Regions from separate parts of the Geobacillus sp. C56-T3 genome, predicted to be linked through region 1. Evidence: riboswitches for the same ligand, from Rfam matches in the RefSeq annotation. Region 1 holds a riboswitch; each other region holds the start of a gene.

Region 1 (5,760 bases):
TAACAGTCGGCCATCAAGTCATTTTGCACAGCGCCATCGTTCGCAAAAACGCGCTCATCGGCATGGGCTCGATCATTTTGGACCGCGCGGAAATCGGGGAAGGCGCGTTTATCGGCGCCGGCAGTTTAGTGCCGCCGGGCAAAAAAATTCCGCCCAACACGCTCGCCCTCGGCCGGCCGGCGAAAGTCGTCCGCGAACTGACGGAAGACGACATCCGCGAAATGGAGCGCATACGCCGCGAATATGTCGAGAAAGGGCAGTATTACAAAGCGCTGCAGCAACAGCGGACATCGTGCGCCAACAAAAAAGAGCTGCCGTGATCAGGCAGCTCTTTTTCTTTCATCACTTGTCCGCCAACGCCAGCGCTTGTTCTTTCAACAAGGCGGCTTTGTCGGTGCGCTCCCACGGCAGGTCGATGTCCGTACGCCCAAAATGGCCGTAAGCAGCCGTCTGTTTGTAAATCGGGCGGCGAAGGTCGAGCATTTTGATGATGCCCGCCGGGCGGAGATCGAAGTTGTTGCGCACGACCTCAATCAAAATGTCTTCCGACACTTTGCCGGTGCCGAACGTATCGATCGAAATCGAAACTGGGCGGGCGACGCCGATCGCGTAGGCAAGCTGCACTTCGCATTTGTCGGCCAGTCCTGCCGCGACGATGTTTTTCGCGACATAGCGGGCCGCATACGCCGCCGAGCGGTCGACTTTCGTCGGATCTTTGCCCGAGAACGCGCCACCGCCGTGGCGGGCGTAGCCGCCGTACGTATCGACGATGATTTTGCGCCCCGTCAACCCGGCATCCCCTTGCGGACCGCCGATGACAAACCGTCCTGTCGGGTTGATGAAATATTTCGTGTTCTCATCAAGCAGCTCCGCGGGCACGACCGGCTTGATGACCTGTTCTTTAATGTCGCGCTGGATTTGCTCTTGCGTAATTTCCGGATGGTGCTGCGCGGAAACGACGATCGTATCGACGCGCACCGGTTTGCCGTTTTCATCGTATTCGATCGTCACTTGCGTTTTCCCGTCCGGCCGCAAGTACGGCAAGACGTCCGTTTTGCGCACTTCCGCCAATCGGCGCGCCAAGCGGTGCGCAAGCGAAATCGGCAGCGGCATCAATTCTTCCGTCTCATTGCAGGCGAACCCAAACATCAATCCTTGGTCGCCGGCGCCAATCGCTTCAATTTCCTCGTCAGTCATCTGACCTTCGCGCGCCTCAAGCGCCCGGTCCACCCCCATCGCAATGTCCGGCGATTGTTCGTCAATCGACGTCAGCACCGCGCACGTATCGGCGTCAAATCCGTATTTGGCGCGCGTGTAGCCGATCTCCCGGACCGTATCGCGGACGATGCGCGGAATGTCCACGTATGTTGATGTCGTGATTTCCCCGCTCACGAGCACCAGCCCGGTCGTGACGCTCGTTTCGCAGGCGACGCGGGCGTTCGGATCTTTTTCCAAAATGGCATCCAAAATGGCGTCAGAAATTTGGTCGCAAATTTTATCCGGATGTCCTTCCGTCACAGACTCTGAAGTAAACAAGCGGCGTTTGGCTGACATTCGGTTTGTTTCCTCCTCTTGGCATAATGTGGCGACACGGAACTCATTTCCCTTTTTCCCTTCGCAATATAAAAAACCTTTCCTGTAACGGCTGAGGAAAGGTCATGGCAATCGTATTGCTTCCTTTCACTCTTATCGTTCAAGGACTGCGCCTTGCCACAGGTTAGCACCATTTCACACATGTACAGTTGTGACGGTTGCTGGGCTTCATCGGGCCTGTCCCTCCACCGGCTCGGGATAAGAGTATCCGTTCAATGACTTATCTTATCGCAATGGAATCGGCAAAGTCAACTATCAAAATTCATTTTTTATCATTTCCAGCCGCGAAAATTCTTTCCTCAAGGAAATCGACACATTGGGCAAAATAAAGTTTGAAAAACCCACACAATTAGTATGGACTATTAATAAAAATGTGTTATACTATTTTCAAGAGTGATTTCAAAAAGAAGGCAGGTTTTGAATATGGGGATCGCAAACATGACGAATAAGCTTGATGTATTGCTGCAAAAACCGTACGTGCATCATCAACTGTCCGTCGCCGAGCTCGTCGAGAAAGTCCTGCAACGGAACGAAGGACGGCTGACGCACACCGGAGCCGTCGCGGTGACAACCGGCAAGTACACAGGGCGGTCGCCGAAAGACAAATACATCGTCGAAGAACCGTCAACGAAGCAAACGATCGACTGGGGAGCGGTCAACCAGCCGATGTCTCCGGAGACGTTTGATAAACTGTACGACAAAGTGCTCGACTATTTAATGAAGAAAGATGAACTGTTCGTGTTTAAAGGCTTTGCCGGCGCCGATCCGAAATACCGGCTGCCGATTCAAGTCGTCAACGAATTCGCCTGGCACAACTTGTTCGTCCATCAGCTGTTCATTCGGCCGAACGCCGAAGAGCTCGCTGCGCATGAGCCGCAATTCACCGTCATTTGCGCGCCGAACTTTAAAGCCGACCCGAAAGTCGACGGCACGCGCTCGGAAGCGTTCATCATCATCTCGTTTGAACGGCGCACCGTGTTGATCGGCGGCACCGAGTATGCCGGCGAAATGAAAAAATCGATTTTCTCGGTGATGAACTATTTGCTGCCGGAACAAGGCATCCTGCCGATGCACTGCTCGGCCAACGTCGGCCAGGAAGGGGACGTCGCCCTCTTTTTCGGCTTGTCGGGAACGGGAAAAACGACGCTCTCGACCGACCCGAACCGCCGCTTGATCGGCGATGATGAACACGGCTGGTCAAGCCGCGGCATTTTCAACATCGAAGGCGGCTGCTATGCGAAATGCATCAACCTATCGCGCGAGAAAGAGCCGCAAATTTTTGACGCCATCGGCTTCGGCGCGGTGCTCGAAAACGTCGTCCTCGATGACGCGACGCGGGTGCCGAATTACGACGACGGCACGCTGACGGAAAACACGCGCGCCGCCTACCCGCTTCAGGCGATCCAAAACATCATCGACCCTAGCGTCGCCGGCCATCCGTCCACGATCGTGTTTTTGACGGCTGATGCGTTCGGCGTCCTGCCGCCGATCAGCAAGCTGACGCGCGAACAAGCGATGTACCATTTCTTAAGCGGCTACACAAGCAAACTCGCCGGCACCGAACGCGGCGTCACCGAACCGGAAGCAACGTTCTCAACGTGCTTTGGCGCACCGTTCTTGCCGCGCCCGGCCGTCGAATACGCGGAAATGCTCGGGCAAAAAATCGCCGAACACAACGTTCGCGTCTTTTTGGTCAACACCGGCTGGACAGGGGGGCCGTACGGCGTCGGCAGCCGCATGAAGCTCGCCTACACCCGGGCGATGGTGCAAGCCGCCGTCGAAGGGGAGCTGGACAACGTCGAAACGGTGCAAGACCCGATTTTCGGCCTCGCCATCCCAACCCACGTCCCCGGCGTGCCGGATGACGTCCTGCAGCCGCAAAACACATGGGCCGACAAACAAGCATACGAACAAAAAGCAAAAGAGCTGGCGCAAAAATTCCGCGCCAACTTCCAAAAATTCGCCCACATCGATCCGTCCATCGAAAAACTCGGCGGACCGCTCGTGTAACAAGAACCCGGCCGGACAGGGTATTCCCTGTCCGGCTGTTTTTTATTTCTTTCCGTTGCTTTGGGCCTCCCATTTCGCCTCCTTCCCACGAAAATCGGGAGGATTTTTTCATTCCGATGCCGAACAAATCCTCGACAAACAAGGGAAGTTGTGGGAATAAAAATAGACTCTGCACAAGAATAAGGGGGGAGGCTTCCATTGCTTCAGTATATCCATTCGCCTTTAGGAAATTGTTGAAAATCCATCCGCTTTCCTTCGCCCCCTTGCTTGGGGGCGCGACAAAGAGCGCGTTTTATCAAAAACTGAAGAGCTGGCTTTTGGTTCGTGTTTACGATTCCATTACCAATCGTTTCGATGATCAAAGAGAGGATTGAGGTCATGAAAAAGAAATCATTTCACTTCCTTTGGATCGGACAATCTTTCGCGAATTTCGGAGATGTGTTCTACATTGTCTCCGTTGTCTCTTACCTATATCATTTGACATCGAAAGCCATGGCTGCCGCATTAGTCCCTTTTTTCGTTACATTGTCGTTATTTATTAGCGGAATCGTCGCACCGATATTTTTCGAAAACTATAAACTAAAAACGTTATTGTCCTACGGACAAATGTGTAAAACATTTCTGCTGCTTTTTCTCTCGCTGTTTTTGCACTGGGGTGCGGAACATTACACTGCGATCGTTTATGTTTTTGTATCATTGATCGCTTTTTTAGACGGGATCACGAATCCGATTAAAAACTCCCTCGTTCCGTTTATCGTTTCCGAGGAGGAAATCTTGAAAGCCAACAGTTTTGTAAACACGTTAGACCAATTCATCAAATTTAGCGCATGGCCGATCGGGAGTTTGATTGTCAGTGCGGGATCGCCGTTCCTTTTAATCAATATCACTTTATTGTTCTATATCGTTTCAAGCATTCTCATGTTTCTGTTGCCTATACAAGAACATACAAAGAAGAATACGGTCCAAGACAAAGGCCTAAAGAACTTTCTCCTTTCGATCCGTCTGGGATGGGAATACACGTGGAGAAATGTGCACGCGAAATCGATTAGCTTCATGTCATTTTTTGAAGGAATCGGAAATGGCGTCTGGATTTCGGCCATCCTTTATATGTATGTGAAAGAACAATTACATGTAGGAGAGGAATGGTGGGGATATATTAACTCTGTTTTCTTTGGCGGCATGGTGATAGGGGGATTGTTAAGCGTTACGTTTAGTCAATCGGTTGAAAAAAATCAGCAATTTTTTGTATTGTTTGGCCCGTTTTGTATCGCTATTGTCACACTGTTATTTGGCACAACGACGCACGGTGCCCTGGCGCTTCTGTATTCCGCCCTGTACGGGATCATCGAACAATGGAAGGTGATTTGCCTTCAGACGATTTTGCAAAAAAATGCCCGGATGGACGCTCTGCCTCATGTTTTTGCCGTGCAGGGAGTCATTAGTTCCGTAACGTTCGGGATTTCCTCCTTATTGATGGGCTTTATAGCCGATGTTTACGGGATTCGCTTTTCGTTTTATTTGTCTGTTTGCTGCTTTTTGACCAGCGGCTGGATCAGTTATCGTCAGCGGAAAATCTGGAGTTTTGATACGGGGCTGACCCAAAAGAGCGGTAATGCTTCTATCTGAGGTAACATGGAAAAATAGGCCATCGCGAAAAACCCGGTAAAATCAAGGGTTTCAGAGACGGTCTCTTTCACATACTTCGGTGAAATTTCATCAAAAAGGGCTTTTATGTCAGCCCCATTCTTGGGCCGCCCACGTCCTTATCTATTTCTGGTTCGGACAACGCCCACGTTTAGGGGTGTGTCATCACCCCGTCCCACCGAGGTAGTGTGTACCCCAATGGGCGGCGCGCCTGTGACCAGCGCACTAGGTTCGGCGCCCAAGCCCGAAATCGCTTTGGCGATGGTCAGATCCGACCCATCGAAAGCGGAACGATTGCAAATAAAGAGTTTCCATGTTTAATCATACGGCAGGGCGCAAACCCAAAAGGGGAATTTGCGCTCCTGCCTTTTTCAATTTCAATCCCTCATAGGTACGATAAAAACTTGTCACAACCGGGATAGCCAAACACAATCACAGCAGTTTCAATCCCTCATAGGTACGATAAAAACCCCAAAAATGCTTGTTGTATCAAGCATTTCGATCTAGCGCTGT
Region 2 (5,760 bases), 1.4 Mb from region 1:
GCAATGCCTCTTTGGATTCAAGCAAAACTCCTATTAAAGGACTGACAGACATAAAAAAGAGAAACGCCATGATCGCAGAAGGACGAAACATGATAAATGATCGAGTGCAAATGATCACAACCAATATCCCCGAAACAAGCCATTTCGCCGCTTCCACCAAGAACATGGTCATCTTCGGAGAAAAAGGCGATTTTTTCTGCAACGGCGCCAAACTACTTCGTTGTCGTTGTTGATATAACAGCCATACGAGTTTCACTTCTCTTCCCCCACATTGATTTACTCATTAGGAACGGCAGGGAGTTTTTCCCCTGCCGTTTTGCCTTTTACCATGCAATCGCCGCTGCTTTTCCTCGTTCAGCCACTATTTTTTTCACCGTCGCGACAAAAGCTGACCACCCAATTTCCAAAATGGCGTCGACTCCACCTGACAAAATAGCGGTGATCCCAAGAATAATAGAAATAAGCGTGGAGCCGGTCAGCACAATCGAAACAACCGTCGTAGCGACTGCCTGCGACACGCCGAGCGTCCCGGCAACAAGCGCTAGCAAACTCATAACCTATCACCTCCTTTCAAGAACATTCCTCATTTTATCTTCCGCAATAAACGGGAATACACCATCCCGTAGATCAAAACTGACGCAATCAACACCATTTTTTTCCATATTGGCGTCCCGGCCGCTTTTAAGCCAAAAGCAAGCACAATAAACACGACAAACGGCAGACTAATCAGAATAAAATACGGCCATGACCATTTTTTCACCCACTTCACTCCTGTCTGCGATGCGGTTTCTATTAAATTCCTTGTTAATATCATCCATTTTAATTATATACCTTGACTCTCACAAAAAAAAGAGAAACCGTTCGACGATTTTATCTTTTTTTAACACATTTCGACATATTTCGTGCTATTGGAATGAAACAGAGATGCTTTTAAGAGATTTGTACAAGGCAAGGGAGGAGATTCAATGATTCTTTTTTATTAGGGCATCCCATGTTCCCTACATCATCATATGGTATAATAATCCCAACCAACATGAAACGAATTAAGGAGGAATCCAGTTGAAAAGCATCAAACCCGGCCGCGGCCCGTCGATGCAAGGACTCTTCGGCAGCATCGCCGCTGTGTTGTTCGGCATCTTTTGGATGGTGATGGCATTCTCCATCACCGCGGACTCGCCGTTTCCCGCCGCCCGCTTTTTTCCGTTTTTCGGCCTTGTCGTCATCGCCATCGGCGTGTTTCAAGGGATTTACCATTACAAAAATGCGATGGGAAAACAACGCATGTCCTTATTGGACATTGTCGACAGCGAGGAAGAGCCCGACCCACTGAACGTCCGATTTGGAAGCCATAAACAGCCAAACAAGCATTGCCCTCATTGCGGCGGGCATGTGCAGCGCGATTTCCAATTTTGCCCCCAATGTGGAAAAGAGCTTCTCCGTTGATCCGAGAAATTCTTTTTTGAAATTTCCTTGCTTCACCGTATTGAATAATTTCGAAAAATACATTAAATTATATAGTAATCATCAAAACGCTGCCGAACAATTGCATACGGACATTCTTATCAAGAGAGGGGGAGGGACTGGCCCGGTGAACCCTCAGCAACCTGGCCCGCGGCCAAGGTGCTAAATCCAGACAGGCGGAAGCCTGGAAGATAAGAAGAAGCGAATGAAAAGTCTTCTTCTTATAGAAGGCTTTTTTCTTTTACTACGGAGAAACGGGGGAATCGAACGTGGGATTGCTGGATGAGTTGAAAGAGCGCATTCTCATCGCCGACGGGGCGATGGGAACGCTTTTATATTCGCACGGCATTGACCGTTGTTTTGAAGAATTGAATCTATCCAATCCAAATGAAATCGTCCATATTCATGAAGCGTATATCGCCGCGGGCGCCGACGTCATTCAGACGAATACATACGGCGCCAACTATGTGAAACTCGCCCGCTACGGCCTTGAAGATGAGGTGCCGGCCATCAACCGCGCGGCGGTGCGGCTCGCCAGGCAAGCGGCAAACGGACGGGCATACGTGCTCGGGACGATCGGAGGGCTGCGCACGTTAAACAAAAGCGTCGTCACGCTCGAAGAAGTGAAGCGGACGTTTCGCGAGCAGCTGTTTGTCCTGCTCGCTGAAGGGGTCGACGGCGTGCTGCTCGAGACGTATTACGATTTGGAAGAGTTGGAGACGGTGCTTGCCATCGCCCGCAAAGAGACCGACTTGCCGATTATCGCTCACGTCTCGCTCCATGAAGTCGGCGTCTTGCAAGATGGCACGCCGCTCGCGGACGCCCTTGCCCGCCTAGAGGCGCTCGGGGCCGATGTCGTCGGACTGAACTGTCGTCTCGGTCCATATCATATGCTTCGGTCGCTCGAGGAAGTGCCGCTGCCAAATCGAGCGTTTTTGTCGGCGTATCCGAACGCCAGCCTTCCGGATTACCGCGATGGGCGGCTTGTCTATGAGACGAACGCTGAATATTTCGAGGAAACGGCCAAAGCGTTCCGCGACCAAGGGGTGCGCTTGATCGGCGGGTGCTGCGGCACGACGCCGAAGCATATCGAAGCGATGGCAAAAGCGCTCTCCGACCGAACGCCGGTGACGGAAAAAACGGTGAAACGGCGCGCGGTATCTGTATCAGTGCAAGCGGAGCGGCCCGCCCCATCTCCCCTTCCCGAGCTTGCCCGCACGCGCCGCTCGGTCATTGTGGAGCTGGATCCGCCGAAAAAATTGGGGATTGACAAGTTTCTTGCTGGGGCGAAAGCGCTCCATGACGCCGGCATCGATGCGCTGACGTTGGCCGACAACTCGCTCGCCACGCCGCGCATCAGCAACGCCGCTGTCGCCACGATCATCAAGGAGCGGCTCGGCGTCCGCCCGCTCGTGCATATTACATGCCGCGATCGCAATTTGATCGGCTTGCAGTCGCATTTGATGGGCTTGCATACGCTCGGCATCACCGATGTGCTCGCCATTACCGGCGACCCGTCGAAAATCGGCGATTTTCCAGGGGCAACGTCCGTGTACGACTTATCATCGTTCGATTTGATCCGCTTGATCCGCCAGTTTAACGAAGGGCTGTCGTACTCGGGCAAACCGCTTGGGCAAAAAACGAACTTCTCGATCGGCGCTGCGTTCAACCCGAACGTCCGCCATTTGGACAAAGCGGTCGAGCGGATGGAGAAAAAAATCCAATGCGGCGCCCATTATTTCTTGACCCAGCCGATTTACTCGGAAGAGAAAATCGTTGAAGTGCACGAAGCGACCAAGCATCTTGACACGCCGATTTACATCGGCATTATGCCGCTTGTGAGCGCGCGCAACGCCGACTTTTTGCATCATGAAGTGCCGGGCATTACGCTCTCTGACGAGATTCGCGCCCGCATGGCCGCCTGCAGCGGCGACCCGGTGCAAGCAGCCAAGGAAGGCATCGCTATCGCCAAATCGCTCATTGACGCTGCGTTTGATTTGTTTAACGGCATTTATTTGATCACGCCGTTCTTGCGCTACGACATGACGGTCGAGCTTGTCCGCTACATTCACGAAAAAGAAGCGGCCGCCAAAGAAAGGAAGGTTGTTCATGGCTAACGTCACCTTAGAACAGCAACTGCAAAGAAAAATTCTTGTCATCGATGGCGCCATGGGCACGATGATCCAAAGCGCCAACCTATCGGCCGCCGACTTTGGCGGCGAGGCGTATGAAGGGTGCAACGAATATTTGACCCTCACCGCCCCGCATGTCATCCGCCGCATTCATGAAGCGTACCTAGAAGCCGGTGCTGATATCATTGAAACGAACACGTTCGGAGCGACACGCATCGTGCTTGACGAATATGGCCTCGGTCATTTGGCGCTTGAGCTGAACATCGAAGCGGCCAAACTCGCCAAACAAACGGCTGAGTCGTTCTCCACCCCGGACTGGCCGCGCTTTGTCGCCGGTTCGATGGGGCCGACGACGAAAACGTTGTCGGTGACAGGCGGCGCAACGTTTGAAGAACTCGTCGCCGCCTACGAAGAACAAGCGCGCGGACTGCTCTTAGGAGGCGTCGACCTTCTCCTACTCGAGACGTGCCAAGATACGCTGAATGTCAAAGCCGGTTTTCTCGGCATTTCGAAGGCGTTTGAAGCGGTCGGCCGCCGCGTGCCGCTCATGATTTCCGGCACGATCGAACCGATGGGCACGACGCTCGCCGGGCAGGCGATCGATGCGTTTTTCATCTCGGTGCGCCATATGAAGCCGATCGCCGTCGGCTTAAACTGCGCGACCGGCCCCGAGTTTATGACCGACCATTTGCGCACGCTCGCCTCGCTCGCTGACACGGCGGTCAGCTGCTACCCGAACGCCGGTCTGCCGGATGAGGAAGGCCACTATCATGAAACGCCGAATATGCTGGCAGAGAAAATCCGCCGCTTTGCCGAAAAGGGATGGATCAACATCGTCGGCGGGTGTTGCGGCACGACGCCGGATCATATCCGCGCCATTGCCGAAGCGGTGCGTGATCTCCCGCCGCGGGCGATTCCGTCTTCGTTTGATGTCCACGCCGTTTCCGGCATCGAGGCGCTCATCTATGATGAAACGATGCGTCCGCTCTTTGTCGGCGAGCGGACAAACGTGATCGGCTCGCGCAAATTCAAGCGCCTCATCGCCGAAGGGAAATACGAAGAAGCGGCGGAAATCGCCCGCGCCCAAGTGAAAAACGGCGCCCATGTCATCGACATTTGCCTCGCCGACCCAGACCGCGACGAACTCCATGACATGGAGCAGTTCGTCCGCGAAGTCGTGAAAAAAGTGAAAGTGCCGCTTGTCATCGATTCGACCGACGAGCGCGTCATTGAACGCGCCCTCACCTATTCGCAAGGAAAAGCGATCATTAACTCGATCAACTTGGAAGACGGCGAGGAGCGGTTTGCAAAAGTCGTGCCGCTGCTTCATCAATACGGCGCCGCCGTCGTCGTCGGCACGATCGATGAACAGGGAATGGCCGTCACCGCTGAGCGGAAACTTGAAATCGCCTTGCGTTCGTATGACTTGCTGGTGAACCGCTACGGCGTCCCCGAGCGCGACATCATTTTCGACCCGCTCGTCTTCCCGGTCGGCACCGGCGATGAGCAATACATCGGCGCGGCGAAAGAAACCATTGAGGGCATCCGCCTCATTAAAGAGCGGCTGCCTCATTGCTTGACGATGCTTGGCATCAGCAACGTCTCGTTCGGCTTGCCGCCGGCCGGACGCGAGGTGCTCAACTCCGTCTTTTTGTACCATTGCACGCAAGCCGGGCTCGATTACGCCATCGTCAACACCGAGAAATTGGAGCGGTTCGCCTCGATTCCGGAAGAGGAAGTGCGAATGGCTGAGGCGCTTCTTTTTGACACAAACGACGAAACATTAAACGCCTTTATCGAATTTTACCGAAGCAAAATCACCGCCGCCAAACCGGCGCAGACGAACTTGAGCTTGGAAGAGCGGCTCGCCCGCTACGTTATTGAAGGGTCGAAAGACGGGCTCATTCCCGATTTGGAAAAGGCGCTTGAGACCTACTCCGATCCGCTGTCCATCATCAACGGTCCGCTCATGGCCGGCATGGATGAAGTCGGGCGGCTGTTCAACAACAACCAGCTCATCGTCGCTGAAGTATTGCAAAGCGCGGAAGTGATGAAAGCAGCGGTCGCCTTTTTAGAGCCGTATATGGAAAAGAAAGAAGGAAGCACAAAAGGAAAAGTCATTCTCGCCACCGTCAAAGGCGATGTGCATGACATCGGCAAAAACTTG
Region 3 (5,760 bases), 1.6 Mb from region 1:
CGTACCGTCGATCGTGATCGTACCAGCGTCAGGCGGAATGGCGCCGGCCAAAATGTTCATGAGCGTGCTTTTGCCGGCGCCGTTCATGCCTAAAAGGGCGTGGACTTCGCCAGGACGAACGTCGAAGTCCACGCCGTCAAGCACGCGCACGGCGCCAAACGATTTTTCAATGCCCCGCATTGACAACCCGTTCATTTTTTGTTCACCTGGGCTTCCAACGTTTTCATCCACGGCGAGATGGCGACATTGGATTGCCCCCAGCCCGGAATGTATTGCGAAAGCTCATTCATCGACACTTGTTTGTCCGGAAGATCGGACCGTTTCACTAAATGCGGCTCAAGCGAGTAAATGTTCGGCGTTTTTTCTCCGGCGATTTTTTGATACGCGAACCGCACTTGGACGCGGCCGACTTCGGCTGGGTCGGTCGCCGTTGTCGCCACCCATGGGCTGTTTGGTTTTTGGATCATTTGCAAGTCTTCATCGCTCAAATCGATGCCATACACTTTAATTTCCGTGCGCCCGGCTTGCTCGATGGCGCGCGTCGCCCCTTTGGCGAACTCGTCCCAAGTTGCGAAGACAGCGTCAATGTCGCCTTTGTTCGGGTATTTTTTCAAAATCGCTTCCATTTGCGTTTGTGTGTCCAAAGCTGTGTTGGCGCTCGCCGTGCCGAACTTGGCGATTTCTTTAATGTTCGGATAGCGTTTTTTGAACGCGTCATAAATGACATGGCGGCGTTCCATCGGGGTAAAGCCGCCGACCCAAATCGTGACGATGTTGCCTTCCCCGTTTAAGTCTTCTGCGAGCGTTTTTAATGTTTTCCAGGCGAGGCTGTAGTCGTCTTGGTCGATGACGGTGACGCCGGGAATGTTCAAATCGTTGTCAAACGCTACAACTGGAATGCCTTTGGCGACGGCTTTTTTCACCGGGCCTTCGAGCGCATCGGCGCGGCCGTGATCAAGCAAAATGGCGTCCACATTTTGTGTAATGGCCGTCTCAACGTACGATGCCATTTTGGTTAAATCGTTGTCGGCGTTGTAAATTTGCACCTCGCCGCCGAATTTTTGCACTTGTTCTTTGACGCCGGCGATGTATTGCGATGAGAACGTGCCGATGGACAGTTGCATAATGGCGGCGATTTTCACCGGCTTTTTCAACTTTTCGGGAATGGCCGCTTGCTCGTCGCTTGTTGCCGTCGAGTGGCTGGATGTCGTTTCCGTTTTGTTGTTCGTGGTCTTGGCTCCGTTGGCTGGCTTGGAGCTCACGGCATCTTGCTCGTGTGTGCAGCCAGCCAAGATGGAGAACACGGCAAAGAAAAGAAGAAAAAGGGAAGATAAGGCCTTAAATCGTTTCATGTTGCTCCTCCTTTGTGAATAATGATGGCAGCGTTGCGTTGTAATTGCCGCGAATGATGCCTTTTTCGGTAATGATCGCGGTAATGAGTTCGTTTGGCGTTACGTCAAACGCCGGATTGTATACGTTGACGCCTTCCGGGGCGATGCGCACGCCGGCGATGTGGGTCACTTCATCCGGATGGCGTTCTTCGATCGGGATGTCCGCACCTGTTTTCGTCGTCAAATCGATCGTGGACAGCGGCGCGGCGACATAAAACGGAATGTCAAACGACTTTGCGAGCAGGGCGAGGCCGAACGTACCGATTTTGTTCGCCGTATCGCCGTTTCGCGCGATCCGGTCGGCGCCGACGATGATGGCACTGATCTGTTTCGCTTTGATCGTTTGCGCTGCCATGTTGTCGGTGATGAGCGTCACATCAACGCCCGCTTGCATCAGTTCCCAAGCGGTCAGGCGCGCCCCTTGCAAAACGGGACGTGTCTCAAGGGCGTAAACGGATAGCTCGATTCCTTTTTCTTTCGCCAAATAAAACGGGGCGAGCGCCGTTCCGTAGCGGGCGGTGGCGATCGAGCCGGCGTTGCAGATCGTCATCACCCGATCGCCCGGACGAAAGAGCGACAACGCGTATTCGCCGATGCGGCGGCACACATCCTCATCTTCCACTTGAATGCGGATCGCCTCATGGATGAGCGCCGTTTTTGCCTCGTTGACGGAAAGGGCGTCGGCCGCAGCGGTGACGAGCCGATCGAGCGCCCAAAACAAGTTGACGGCGGTCGGCCGGACACTGGCTAGGTAGTCACGATCTCGTTTCAAGCGGCGGCGGAATTCATCGAGCGATTTGGTGTCATAGCCCAGTGCGGCAAGCGCCAGGCCATAGGCGGCGGTGATGCCGATCGCCGGCGCGCCGCGCACTTTCAGCGTGGCAATCGCCTCATAGACGTCTTCCAGAGTGTGCAAGTCGATATATTCGATGATGGATGGAAGCTTTTGCTGGTTTAAAATCGTCACATGCGTCTCGCGCCATTCAACGGAGCGTGGGATGGCAAAGGTGCTCATCGCCATCTTCCTTTCTCTTTTTTTCGTTTGTCCGGGTCAGCGCCGCGCAGCTTGCGTCGAGACCCGGACGATTGTATGGCATTATTGTTCCGTTTCGGCAAACAGGCGGCGGAAGTCTTCCGTTCCGGTGAACACGCGGCGCTCAATGATCAAGCGGCGGCCGAGACGGAGGGCATGCCGTTTGGCAACAAGCCGTTCATCTTTGTGCTCGATGCCGTCAAGGTCCGCCACATGGGCGAGGCCGATCGTCCGGCGGATGACTTCGCAGCCGGCAAAGCCGACGGCGTCGATGAACGCGTGCCGGAGCACGTCCTCGAGCAAGCCCGGCGTCGCGGCGTACGTTTCCACGCTCTCGGTGCGCCAAAGGTTTGAGAACACGGACGCAAAGACGTCCCATGTCCGGTCAATGTGGTCAAAGAGCGGTTGGCGCTCTAATTCAGAGCGGGACAACGCATTTAACAGCAAATTGGCGAAAAATTGGCCAAGGTCAAACCCGATCGGACCGTAAAAGGCGAATTCCGGGTCGATCACTTTCGTTTCGTCGGCGCTTACGAAAATGCTGCCGGTATGCAAATCGCCATGCAAGAGCACATCGGCTTCGGTTAAAAACTTGCGCTTCAGCTTTGCTGCTTCTAGGTGCAAGCGGTCATCGCGCCAAAGCGCTTCAACGTCTGGGCGCAATTCGTTTTCAAAGTTGTTCGTTTCGTGGTCAAAAAACGGGTCGGTGAAGACGAGGTCTTCGGTAATTTTGCACAGTTCGGGATTGACGAAGCTTTGCGCCAATTTCTTTTTCTCTTGCTGGTTCATGCCGAAGTCAGACGTATAAAACGCCGTTTTGGCGACAAACTCGCCGATATGCTGGGACAAAAGCGGATACGTTTTCCCTTCGATCAGCCCTTTGCGGGCGATTTGCAAACGGGATAAGTCTTCCATCACCGTAATGGCGAGCGATTCGTCAGAATAGTAGACTTTCGGCACGTATTGCGGCACGTAGCTCGCAAACGTGCGCAGCGCGTTGCTTTCAATGACAGCGCGCTTTAACGTGAGCGGCCAGCTTTCGCCGACCACTTTGGCGTACGGCAACGCTTGTTTGATGATGACGCCTTGTTTCGTTTCTTGATCGACGATATGAAAAACAAGGTTCAAGTTCCCGTCGCCGATCTCGCGGCATGCAAGAGGCGCCCCGTCGCGGAATAAGCCGAGGCGGACAGCGAGAGATACCGCCTTCGGTTCGGTCAGCGGTTCGTAAACCGATGTTTGAACAGTGGTCATTGCCTTGTTCCCCCTTTTTTCATTTCGCTCGTTTTCAAATGCCGGTTCTGACGCGCGCTAAAACTCGGCGTTTCCGGCAAATGAAAAAGCCTCTTTCGCATACGGAAAGAGGCTTGAAGATTCATTCGTTCTTCGCGCCTCTTATCTTTCAGAAAGACATCGGTCTTTCTGTTGGACTTAGCACCGTGCCCTGCGGAAGCATGACGCTTCCGGCGCCGCCCTTGGCGTGCGCCCTATCTCACGATAGTATTACGGTCGGTTGCTGGGCTTCATTGGGCCAATTCCCTCAGCCAACTCTTGATAAGAGTACTGACTTCGTGTATTCAGTTTTTGCAATTTTCACGATGTTATCAATTGTTTGGTTGTTTGATTCGAATGATACATGGTCGGCCAATCGATTGTCAATACGTTTTGAAAAAATTTTTTGCCGTTTCATAGTCGTGCGGCCGGCGGTCGGCAAACACCGGGATGCGCGCGCGGACGTCCGCAACGAGCGCGGGATCGATGTCGGCCGAGAGAATGCCCGGCTTCTCGTCCGCCTCGGCGATCACTTCGCCCCATGGGTCGATGACGAGCGAATGGCCGGCAAAGACGTTGTTCGGGTCGCGGCCAGCCCGGTTGCAGGCGACGACGTAGCATTGGTTTTCAATCGCCCGCGCCATCAAGAGCGTCCGCCAATGGTGCAGGCGGGGAAGCGGCCATTCGGCGACGACAAACAGCACTTCCGCCCCAGCCAAAGCATGGGCGCGAATCCACTCCGGAAAGCGGATGTCATAGCAAATGACCCCGGCGCATGAAAGCCCGTCGAGCGAAAACAAGCCTAAGCTGCTTCCCGGCTGCAAATACAAATGTTCATTCATCAATTGGAACAGATGGAGTTTGCTATATTCGCCGACGATTTGACCGTTCCGGTCGGCCACGATCATCGTGTTCGTCACGCCGGTTGTTGTTTTTTTAGCGACCGAGCCGGCGACGAGATGGATGCTGTGTGCTTGCGCTAGGCGGGAGGCGAACGCTTTCGCCCGTTCGGCGCCTTCGTCGGCAATCTCATCTAGGCGCGTCAAATCGTAGCCGGTCGTCCATAATTCCGGCAGCACGATGATATTCGCGCCGTCCTTGACGGCCGATTCAATGGCGCTTTCCGAGCGCCGTTCGTTTTCGTTGGGGTCGCCAAACGCAATATCAAGCTGGAGGCAGGCGATGCGGATCGTCATGAGTTTTCACCTCGAAAAAATTTTGCTTTACATTTTGCTTTTTACGATATATGATGTTGCACTAGAATTTCAAGAATTTTTTAAGAAGGTGTGGGCGATGACGATGGAAATTCCTTTTTCCGAGTTGCTTGAGCAGCTGCCAAAGCAATTTTTCGCCTCGCTTGTCGCAAAAGTCGGGGAGAAAATCAAGGCCGGATGCGACGTGATCAATTTAGGGCAAGGCAACCCGGATCAGCCGACGCCAAAGCATATCGTTGAGGCGATGCAGCGGGCGGCGGTCAATCCGAAATACCATAAATATTCGCCGTTTCAAGGCTACTTCTTTTTGAAAGAAGCCATCGCCGCGTTTTACGCGCGTGAATACGGGGTGAACATCGATCCAGACCGCGAAGTCGCCATTTTGTTCGGCGGCAAGGCCGGGCTTGTCGAACTGCCGCTTTGCCTCGTCAACCCGGGCGATGTGGTGCTTGTCCCGGACCCGGGCTATCCGGACTATTGGTCGGGGATCGCGCTTGCCCGCGCGCGGATGGAAATGATGCCGCTTGTTGCGGAAAACGGTTTTTTGCCGGACTATGAAGCCATTCCGGCGGCAGTGGCCGACCGAGCGAAGCTCATGTTTTTAAACTATCCGAACAATCCGACCGGCGCGACGGCGACAAAGGAATTTTTCGCGGAGACGGTGGCGTTTGCCGCTAAGTACGGCATTGCCGTCGTGCACGATTTCGCTTATGGGGCGATCGGCTTTGACGGCCGGAAACCGGTCAGCTTCCTGGAAGTCGATGGGGCGAAAGACGTCGGCGTCGAAATTTATACGTTTTCGAAAACATACAATATGGCCGGCTGGCGTGTGGCGTTTGCCGTCGGCAAC
Region 4 (5,760 bases), 1.6 Mb from region 1:
TCGTCGGAGCGGCAGCGGACATTCTCATGGCGTATGCGGTGACGACCTTGCTTCGCGATGACCAAATGCACGCCTCCATCAACTTGCAGACGACGTTTCACCGCCCGGCAGCGGCAGGGGAAGCCGAAGTGGAAGCGCGGGTGGAAAGGTTCGGAAAAACCGTCGCCTATGTAACCGCCGTCGTCCGGCAAAACGGCAAAGAGGTGGCGAGCGCGACCTCCTCGGTGCTGATTATGGATAAACCGTAAAAAAGCGCTTTCGTTCATGGAAGGGAAGTGCAACGCTGGCGCCGAGGCAGGCGCCAAACCGGTCCAACTGAATCGGGCTGTTGGCAGCGGCCATGCCTAGAAGCGTTCGATCGGCAACCCGTTTCGCCCCGCCATCCAAGGATGAACATGTCACTTGCGAAGATGTCCGCTTTTTCCCAAGCGGACCGAGCGCAACGAGCGAAGCGTCGGAGAAAGCGCTGTCAAAAACAGCCGCTCTCCGGCGCCTTTCGTTGCTTGTTACCCATGGACAAACGTTTTCGGCATGACGACCGCTACGACTTGCCCGCGGGCGCACAGTTCGCCGTTGGCGAACACTTCGGCATCCACTTTCCATTTTTTCGGATGAATCTCCGTCACCGTTCCGACGGCGACAAGCGGCACGCCATGCGGCGTCGGCTTGACGAAATCGACATGAAGCGACGCGGTGACAAAGCGCGGCGGCGTTTCCCCGCTCCCTGGTTCGTGGCCGTTTTTCCGATGCAAAGCAAGCGCCGCCGACCCGGTGCCGTGGCAGTCAATGAGCGAGGCGATCAGCCCGCCGTACACAAACCCGGGGATCGCCGTATGTTCCGGGCGCGGCGTATACACCGTCACCGTTTTGTCGCCCCGCCACCCGGTGCGGAAATGATGGCCTTGCTCATTCAAACGGCCGCAGCCGTAGCACCAGGCGAATTCATCCGGGTAGTCGTCTTGAATCGCGTGCACGATCATTTCTTCCACGTCATCCTCCCCCCTCTCTTTTTCTAGTATACCATTGAATCGAGAAGACGACGACTCCTACATGGACGGTTGTTGTCTAGCGGCAGGCAAGGCCATACGAAGAAAAATGGAACGAAGCGCCAATCGCCAGACGGCAAATTCATAGGCGGCCCAAACAGCTGGCCGCCTAGCGTGACGCCATTTATCGAGCAGGCTCGTAAAACTCGATCCATTCACCGTCGGGCCCGCGGAAAAACAAATATTTCGCCCCGTTCGGAAGTGTCGTTATTTCTTCCCACACAAGCGGCACACCGAGCGACTGAAGCCGTTCTTTCTCCTGCTCAATGCCTTCGACCGTAAACGCCACATGGTGCACTTTTCCTTCCGTCGGCAAATCCGGGTTGTATCCTTCGATCAGCTCGACAATGATCGAGCCGCCAATCCCTAAAAACGCCAATTTCATCGTGCCGTTCGTATGAATCATTTCGTCAAGCAGCTCCAAGCCGACAACATTTTGATAAAACTCTTTCGATGCCTCGATGTCTTTCACTTGAATGCCGACATGTTCAAATTTTTTAACTGCCATTCGTCCCTCTTCCTTTCTATGACTCCATTAACCATACAGCTTGTAAATACGGCGTCATCTGCATCGGGAAAATCCCTTTTTTCCCAAGCTCTGTCCATATGTAGCGGTCAAGGGCGTACGGTCCTTCCGCCTTCCATTCGTCCGCCTCACTGTTGGTCAACAACAACGAAAAGGCTGTTCCTTGCGCTTCCCCATACAAATGAACGTATCCGTCCCCACGGTCGACATGCACCGCCGCCTTAGGGTCAAACCGGATGAGTTCCGCCAGCACACAGCGCATGACATGAACGGCGAACGCTGCAACAGGAAGATGAGCGGCCATGCAAGCTCGGATGGAAACGTCCCTCTCCACTGTTTCCCCCTTCACCCCCCATCGACAAAAACCCCCTTCCGCCTCGGAATGATGCGAAAGGGGGCAGCCGTTCTTATCATCCAAAGCGAAACCGCTTTGCAGGTGTTAGCACCTTGCCTACGGCAGGTTGCTGTGGGGTCATCAAGCCCGTTCTCTCGCCCACTCTTGATAAGACGTATGATCATTTGTCTTTCATGTTACCATATCGAATCCCATAGAAGCAATCGCTTTTTTGTTTATTCCGCCACTTCCGGCTGCTCGGACGTGACGCCGACATCTTTCCATGTCAGCTTCGAGCTCGGATCAACCGTAAAGTTGGCGACGCGGTTGTTGACCGCATAGATGGCGGAACGATACAACGTCGGGATGACCGGCACTTCTTCGTTCATCAGCTTTTGCCACTCGCTGTAAATTTTCCGGCGATACTCCTTGTCAAACGCCTGCTCGGAATGGCCTTTTTCCAGCAGCTCATCATTTTTCTCGTTCACCCAACGCGAGTAGTTGAACATGACGTTGCGGCCGTACAGGCCGTACGGGTCGACATCCGTTCCCGTTGCCCAAGCAGCAGCGTAAACGTCCACTTTCGGATCATCTTTTTCAACCATGTCATAGAACGAGTTGAACTCCGCTAGACGGCCGTCCACCAATTGGACATCCAAGCCAACGTCTTTCCAGCATTGCATGTAAAACTTCGCCAACGGCTCGGCAATATCGCCGCCGCTCATCGCCAAAAAGTTGATCGTAAACTTTTTGCCGTTCGGATCTTCGCGCAAGCCGTCGCCGTCCACATCTTTATAGCCGGCCTCATCAAGCAGCTGTTTTGCTTTTTCCGGATTATACGTGTACCCTTTGATCGAGCTGTCATGGTATCCCGGGAACGACGGCGGGATCAGCGTGGTCGCCGGGAAGCGCAAGCCGTGATACAAGCGATCAGCCACTTCTTGGTTGTTGATGGCGTACGCCATGGCTTGGCGCAGCTTTTTGTTCTGGAATTTCGGATTGTCCATCACATTTTCTTGCTTTTTCGCATCCCAATGGCCGAGTTTAAAGCCGATATAGTTGTAGGCCAAGTCGATCCTGCCGATGAATTGCAGGTTTTTCGTTCCTTTTGCATTCACGTATTGGTCGGTTGGGAATTCGGCGACGTCGATGTCCCCTTTTTTCAACGCTTGCAACACCACTTGCGGGCTGACGACTTTCAAAATGACGCCGTCCAAGTTCGGTTTGCCCGCCCAATAATCGTCGTTGCGGACGAATTCGACCGATTCGCCCGGAACGATTTTCTTCACTTTAAACGGCCCGAACCCGATTGGATTTTTCCGAATTTTATCCGACTGCGCCAACTGTTTGATCGGCACGTCTTTCAAATAATGCTTCGGCAGCGGGTACGCCCAAATGCCGGTCAACACAGACGGATTTGCATGCTTCCATGTAATTGTCAACGTCTTTTTGTCGATCACTTTAATGCCAGCGATTTTATCGGCTTTGCCGCTATGGTATTCATCCATGCCGACAATGTCTTGAATAAGCGCATCCCCATAACGAACGCCTGTGTAATCTTTATGCCCAATGACCAAGTATGCGTATTCTAAGTCTTCGGCCGTCACTGGCTGGCCGTCATGCCAGTTGACGTTGTCCTTAATGCGGATCGTCATCGTCTTTTTGTCCTCAGATAGTTCGTATGTCGCGGCGCCATCATTCGTAATTTCATAGTCGCCGTTCGTGCGGAAAAGCGACTCGTCAAAAAATTGCAAAATTTCAGCGTCCGGCGCTCCCGTGTAGAACGCATAGCTGAGCGTTCCTTCGAATGGCGTATCGGACACAAGCCCGTACTTCAGCACGCCGCCATCAATGATTTTCCCGTCGTTTTTCACCGTCATCGGGAATTTGCTGATGTCTTCTTTTTGCGCCGCTGGTTTTTCCTTATTGCTGTTTCCGTCGGTCGTTTCCGACTTGCCCGTGCACCCAGCCAGCACGAGCAGGATCGCAGCGAGCGCCGCCATCCACTTTCGCTTCACTGTTTTTCTCCCCCTTTATCCTAATCGTTGTCTTGCATCAACCGCGCGTTTTAACGCTTGGCCGATGAAATTTATGCACAGCATCATCACCAAAATGAGCAATGATGCAGGCAGCCATACCCACCATTTGTTTTGCAGCACATCGGGATTGGTCGCATAACTGACCAGCGTCCCAAGGCTTGGCGTGCTTTCCGGCAGCCCGAACCCCAGGTATGTAAGACCTGACTCAATGCCGATGTTGCCGGCTAAGTTCAACGTCAAATTGACGATGATAATGGAGCTTAAGTTCGGCAAAATTTGAAACAAAATGATTTTCCAATCCGGCGTCCCGAGCGTCTTGGATGCGCTGACATAGTCCAATTCCCGCTCGGCAAGCGTCTTGGCGCGAATGAGCCGGGCTTTGCCCGTCCATAAAAACGCGCTCATAATCAAAATGAACGTCGCCACATTGTATTTCGGGACGATGGCTACAAAGACGATCACCAGCATTAAAAACGGCAAGACAAGAATAAAATCGATGATGCGCATGATGACATTGTCGATCCAACCGCCGAAATAGCCGGCCACAAGCCCCACCGCAAGACCGATTGCGCCTGTGATCAGCGTAATCGCCAGCCCAATCGTAAAGGAGTTGCGCGCTCCAATGATGAGCTGGCCGAACACATCGCGGCCGCCATAATCGGTGCCAAGCCAATGTTCCGCCGATGGAGGTGAATGAATGGCCAAAAAGTCTACCTTTACAATTTCCTCTTGGTCTAAAAAAATGGAAACGCCGTAAACAATCAGCAAAATGACGGACAATATAATGAGCGAAACAAGAGCCAGCCGATCGCGGACGAGCTCCCGCCACATAATCGAAAGAGCGGAAGGGCTTTTCTCAGCGGCTATTTCAGCTGGAACAGGACGGTTCACCTCGATTTTCATACTCCACGCCCCTCTCTTACTCAATGCGGATGCGCGGGTCGACCGCACTTAAAATAATGTCAGAAAGCAAGGTCCCCACAAGCGTCGCCACCCCGGAAATCATCACGAGCGCCGTCACGACGCTGTAGTCGCGCTGCATAATCGACTGCAAAAACAGTTGTCCAAGCCCTGGATAACTGTAAATAGACTCTAAAAAAACGGAACCGCCGATGAGACCCGTAATTTCATAGCCTAAAAACGCTGCGATCGGCAAAAACGAATTGCGCAAAATGTGCCGCCAGTAAATCTGGCGTTCTGGAACGCCCTTGGCGCGCGCTGTTTTCACGAAATCTTTCACTTTCGTATCAATGATTTCGCTTCGCAAATATTGAATGGTGACGACCGTGTTGATGAGCGCGCCCGATAAAGCCGGAAGCATGAGATGATTCAACTTGCTTAAATAGTAGGCAAGCGTTCCTTCTTCAACTTGAATGTCCACGCTCCCCCCGGTTGGGAACCAGCCGAGATGAAAGCCGAACACAAACAGCATGATCAACGCAAAGATAAACAGCGGCGTTGCAAAGCCGATATAGCTGTAGCCGACGATCAGCTTGTCGGCCCATGTGTCCGTCCATCGCCCTGATACGATGCCAAGCGGAATGGCGATGAGATAAGTCAACACTAAAATAGCCGCCGACAGCAGTACGGTATTCCCCACTCTTCCAGCCAGCAAGTCGGTCACCGGCTGCTGGTGGGTATAAGAGAGGCCAAGGTCGCCTTGCAACATATTTTTCACCCAGCGGATATACTGAATATGTACCGGATCGTTAAGGCCGAGCTTTTCCCTCATTTCTTCAAGCGTTTGCGGATCCATTTTCGGATTGGCCGCCAGCTGGCCGGTCAGGGCATCGCCTGGCATCGCTTTCGCCAGCA

What was found. Region 1 has a riboswitch for S-adenosylmethionine ahead of metK (methionine adenosyltransferase). Riboswitches for the same ligand answer to the same signal wherever they lie in the genome.
Positions count from the first base shown of each region.
Region 2: linked by a shared signal. The riboswitch ahead of GC56T3_RS14635 (bifunctional homocysteine S-methyltransferase/methylenetetrahydrofolate reductase) and the one ahead of metK (methionine adenosyltransferase) in region 1 are both predicted to bind S-adenosylmethionine.
Region 3: linked by a shared signal. The riboswitch ahead of mtnK (S-methyl-5-thioribose kinase) and the one ahead of metK (methionine adenosyltransferase) in region 1 are both predicted to bind S-adenosylmethionine.
Region 4: linked by a shared signal. The riboswitch ahead of GC56T3_RS11390 (hypothetical protein) and the one ahead of metK (methionine adenosyltransferase) in region 1 are both predicted to bind S-adenosylmethionine.

Region 1 is NC_014206.1:686,752-692,511, reverse strand. It holds gene GC56T3_RS03605 (gamma carbonic anhydrase family protein) at 1-320, shown strand, start outside; gene metK (methionine adenosyltransferase) at 343-1,554, opposite strand; SAM riboswitch class I at 1,684-1,798, opposite strand; gene pckA (phosphoenolpyruvate carboxykinase (ATP)) at 2,017-3,603, shown strand; gene GC56T3_RS03590 (MFS transporter) at 3,982-5,229, shown strand.
Region 2 is NC_014206.1:2,962,175-2,967,934, forward strand. It holds gene GC56T3_RS14620 (hypothetical protein) at 1-25, opposite strand, end outside; gene GC56T3_RS14625 (uberolysin/carnocyclin family circular bacteriocin) at 324-554, opposite strand; gene GC56T3_RS19745 (hypothetical protein) at 584-760, opposite strand; gene GC56T3_RS14630 (zinc ribbon domain-containing protein) at 1,060-1,443, shown strand; SAM riboswitch class I at 1,557-1,659, shown strand; gene GC56T3_RS14635 (bifunctional homocysteine S-methyltransferase/methylenetetrahydrofolate reductase) at 1,731-3,578, shown strand; gene metH (methionine synthase) at 3,571-5,760, shown strand, end outside.
Region 3 is NC_014206.1:2,744,625-2,750,384, reverse strand. It holds gene GC56T3_RS13575 (sugar ABC transporter ATP-binding protein) at 1-195, opposite strand, end outside; gene GC56T3_RS13570 (sugar ABC transporter substrate-binding protein) at 192-1,352, opposite strand; gene mtnA (S-methyl-5-thioribose-1-phosphate isomerase) at 1,339-2,406, opposite strand; gene mtnK (S-methyl-5-thioribose kinase) at 2,488-3,678, opposite strand; SAM riboswitch class I at 3,817-3,985, opposite strand; gene GC56T3_RS13555 (carbon-nitrogen family hydrolase) at 4,080-4,892, opposite strand; gene GC56T3_RS13550 (pyridoxal phosphate-dependent aminotransferase) at 4,990-5,760, shown strand, end outside.
Region 4 is NC_014206.1:2,305,155-2,310,914, forward strand. It holds gene GC56T3_RS11375 (PaaI family thioesterase) at 1-248, shown strand, start outside; gene GC56T3_RS19700 (hypothetical protein) at 232-402, opposite strand; gene GC56T3_RS11380 (PaaI family thioesterase) at 507-989, opposite strand; gene GC56T3_RS11385 (VOC family protein) at 1,171-1,554, opposite strand; gene GC56T3_RS11390 (hypothetical protein) at 1,571-1,876, opposite strand; SAM riboswitch class I at 1,977-2,081, opposite strand; gene opp4A (oligopeptide ABC transporter substrate-binding protein) at 2,143-3,924, opposite strand; gene GC56T3_RS11400 (ABC transporter permease) at 3,940-4,848, opposite strand; gene opp4B (oligopeptide ABC transporter permease) at 4,865-5,760, opposite strand, start outside.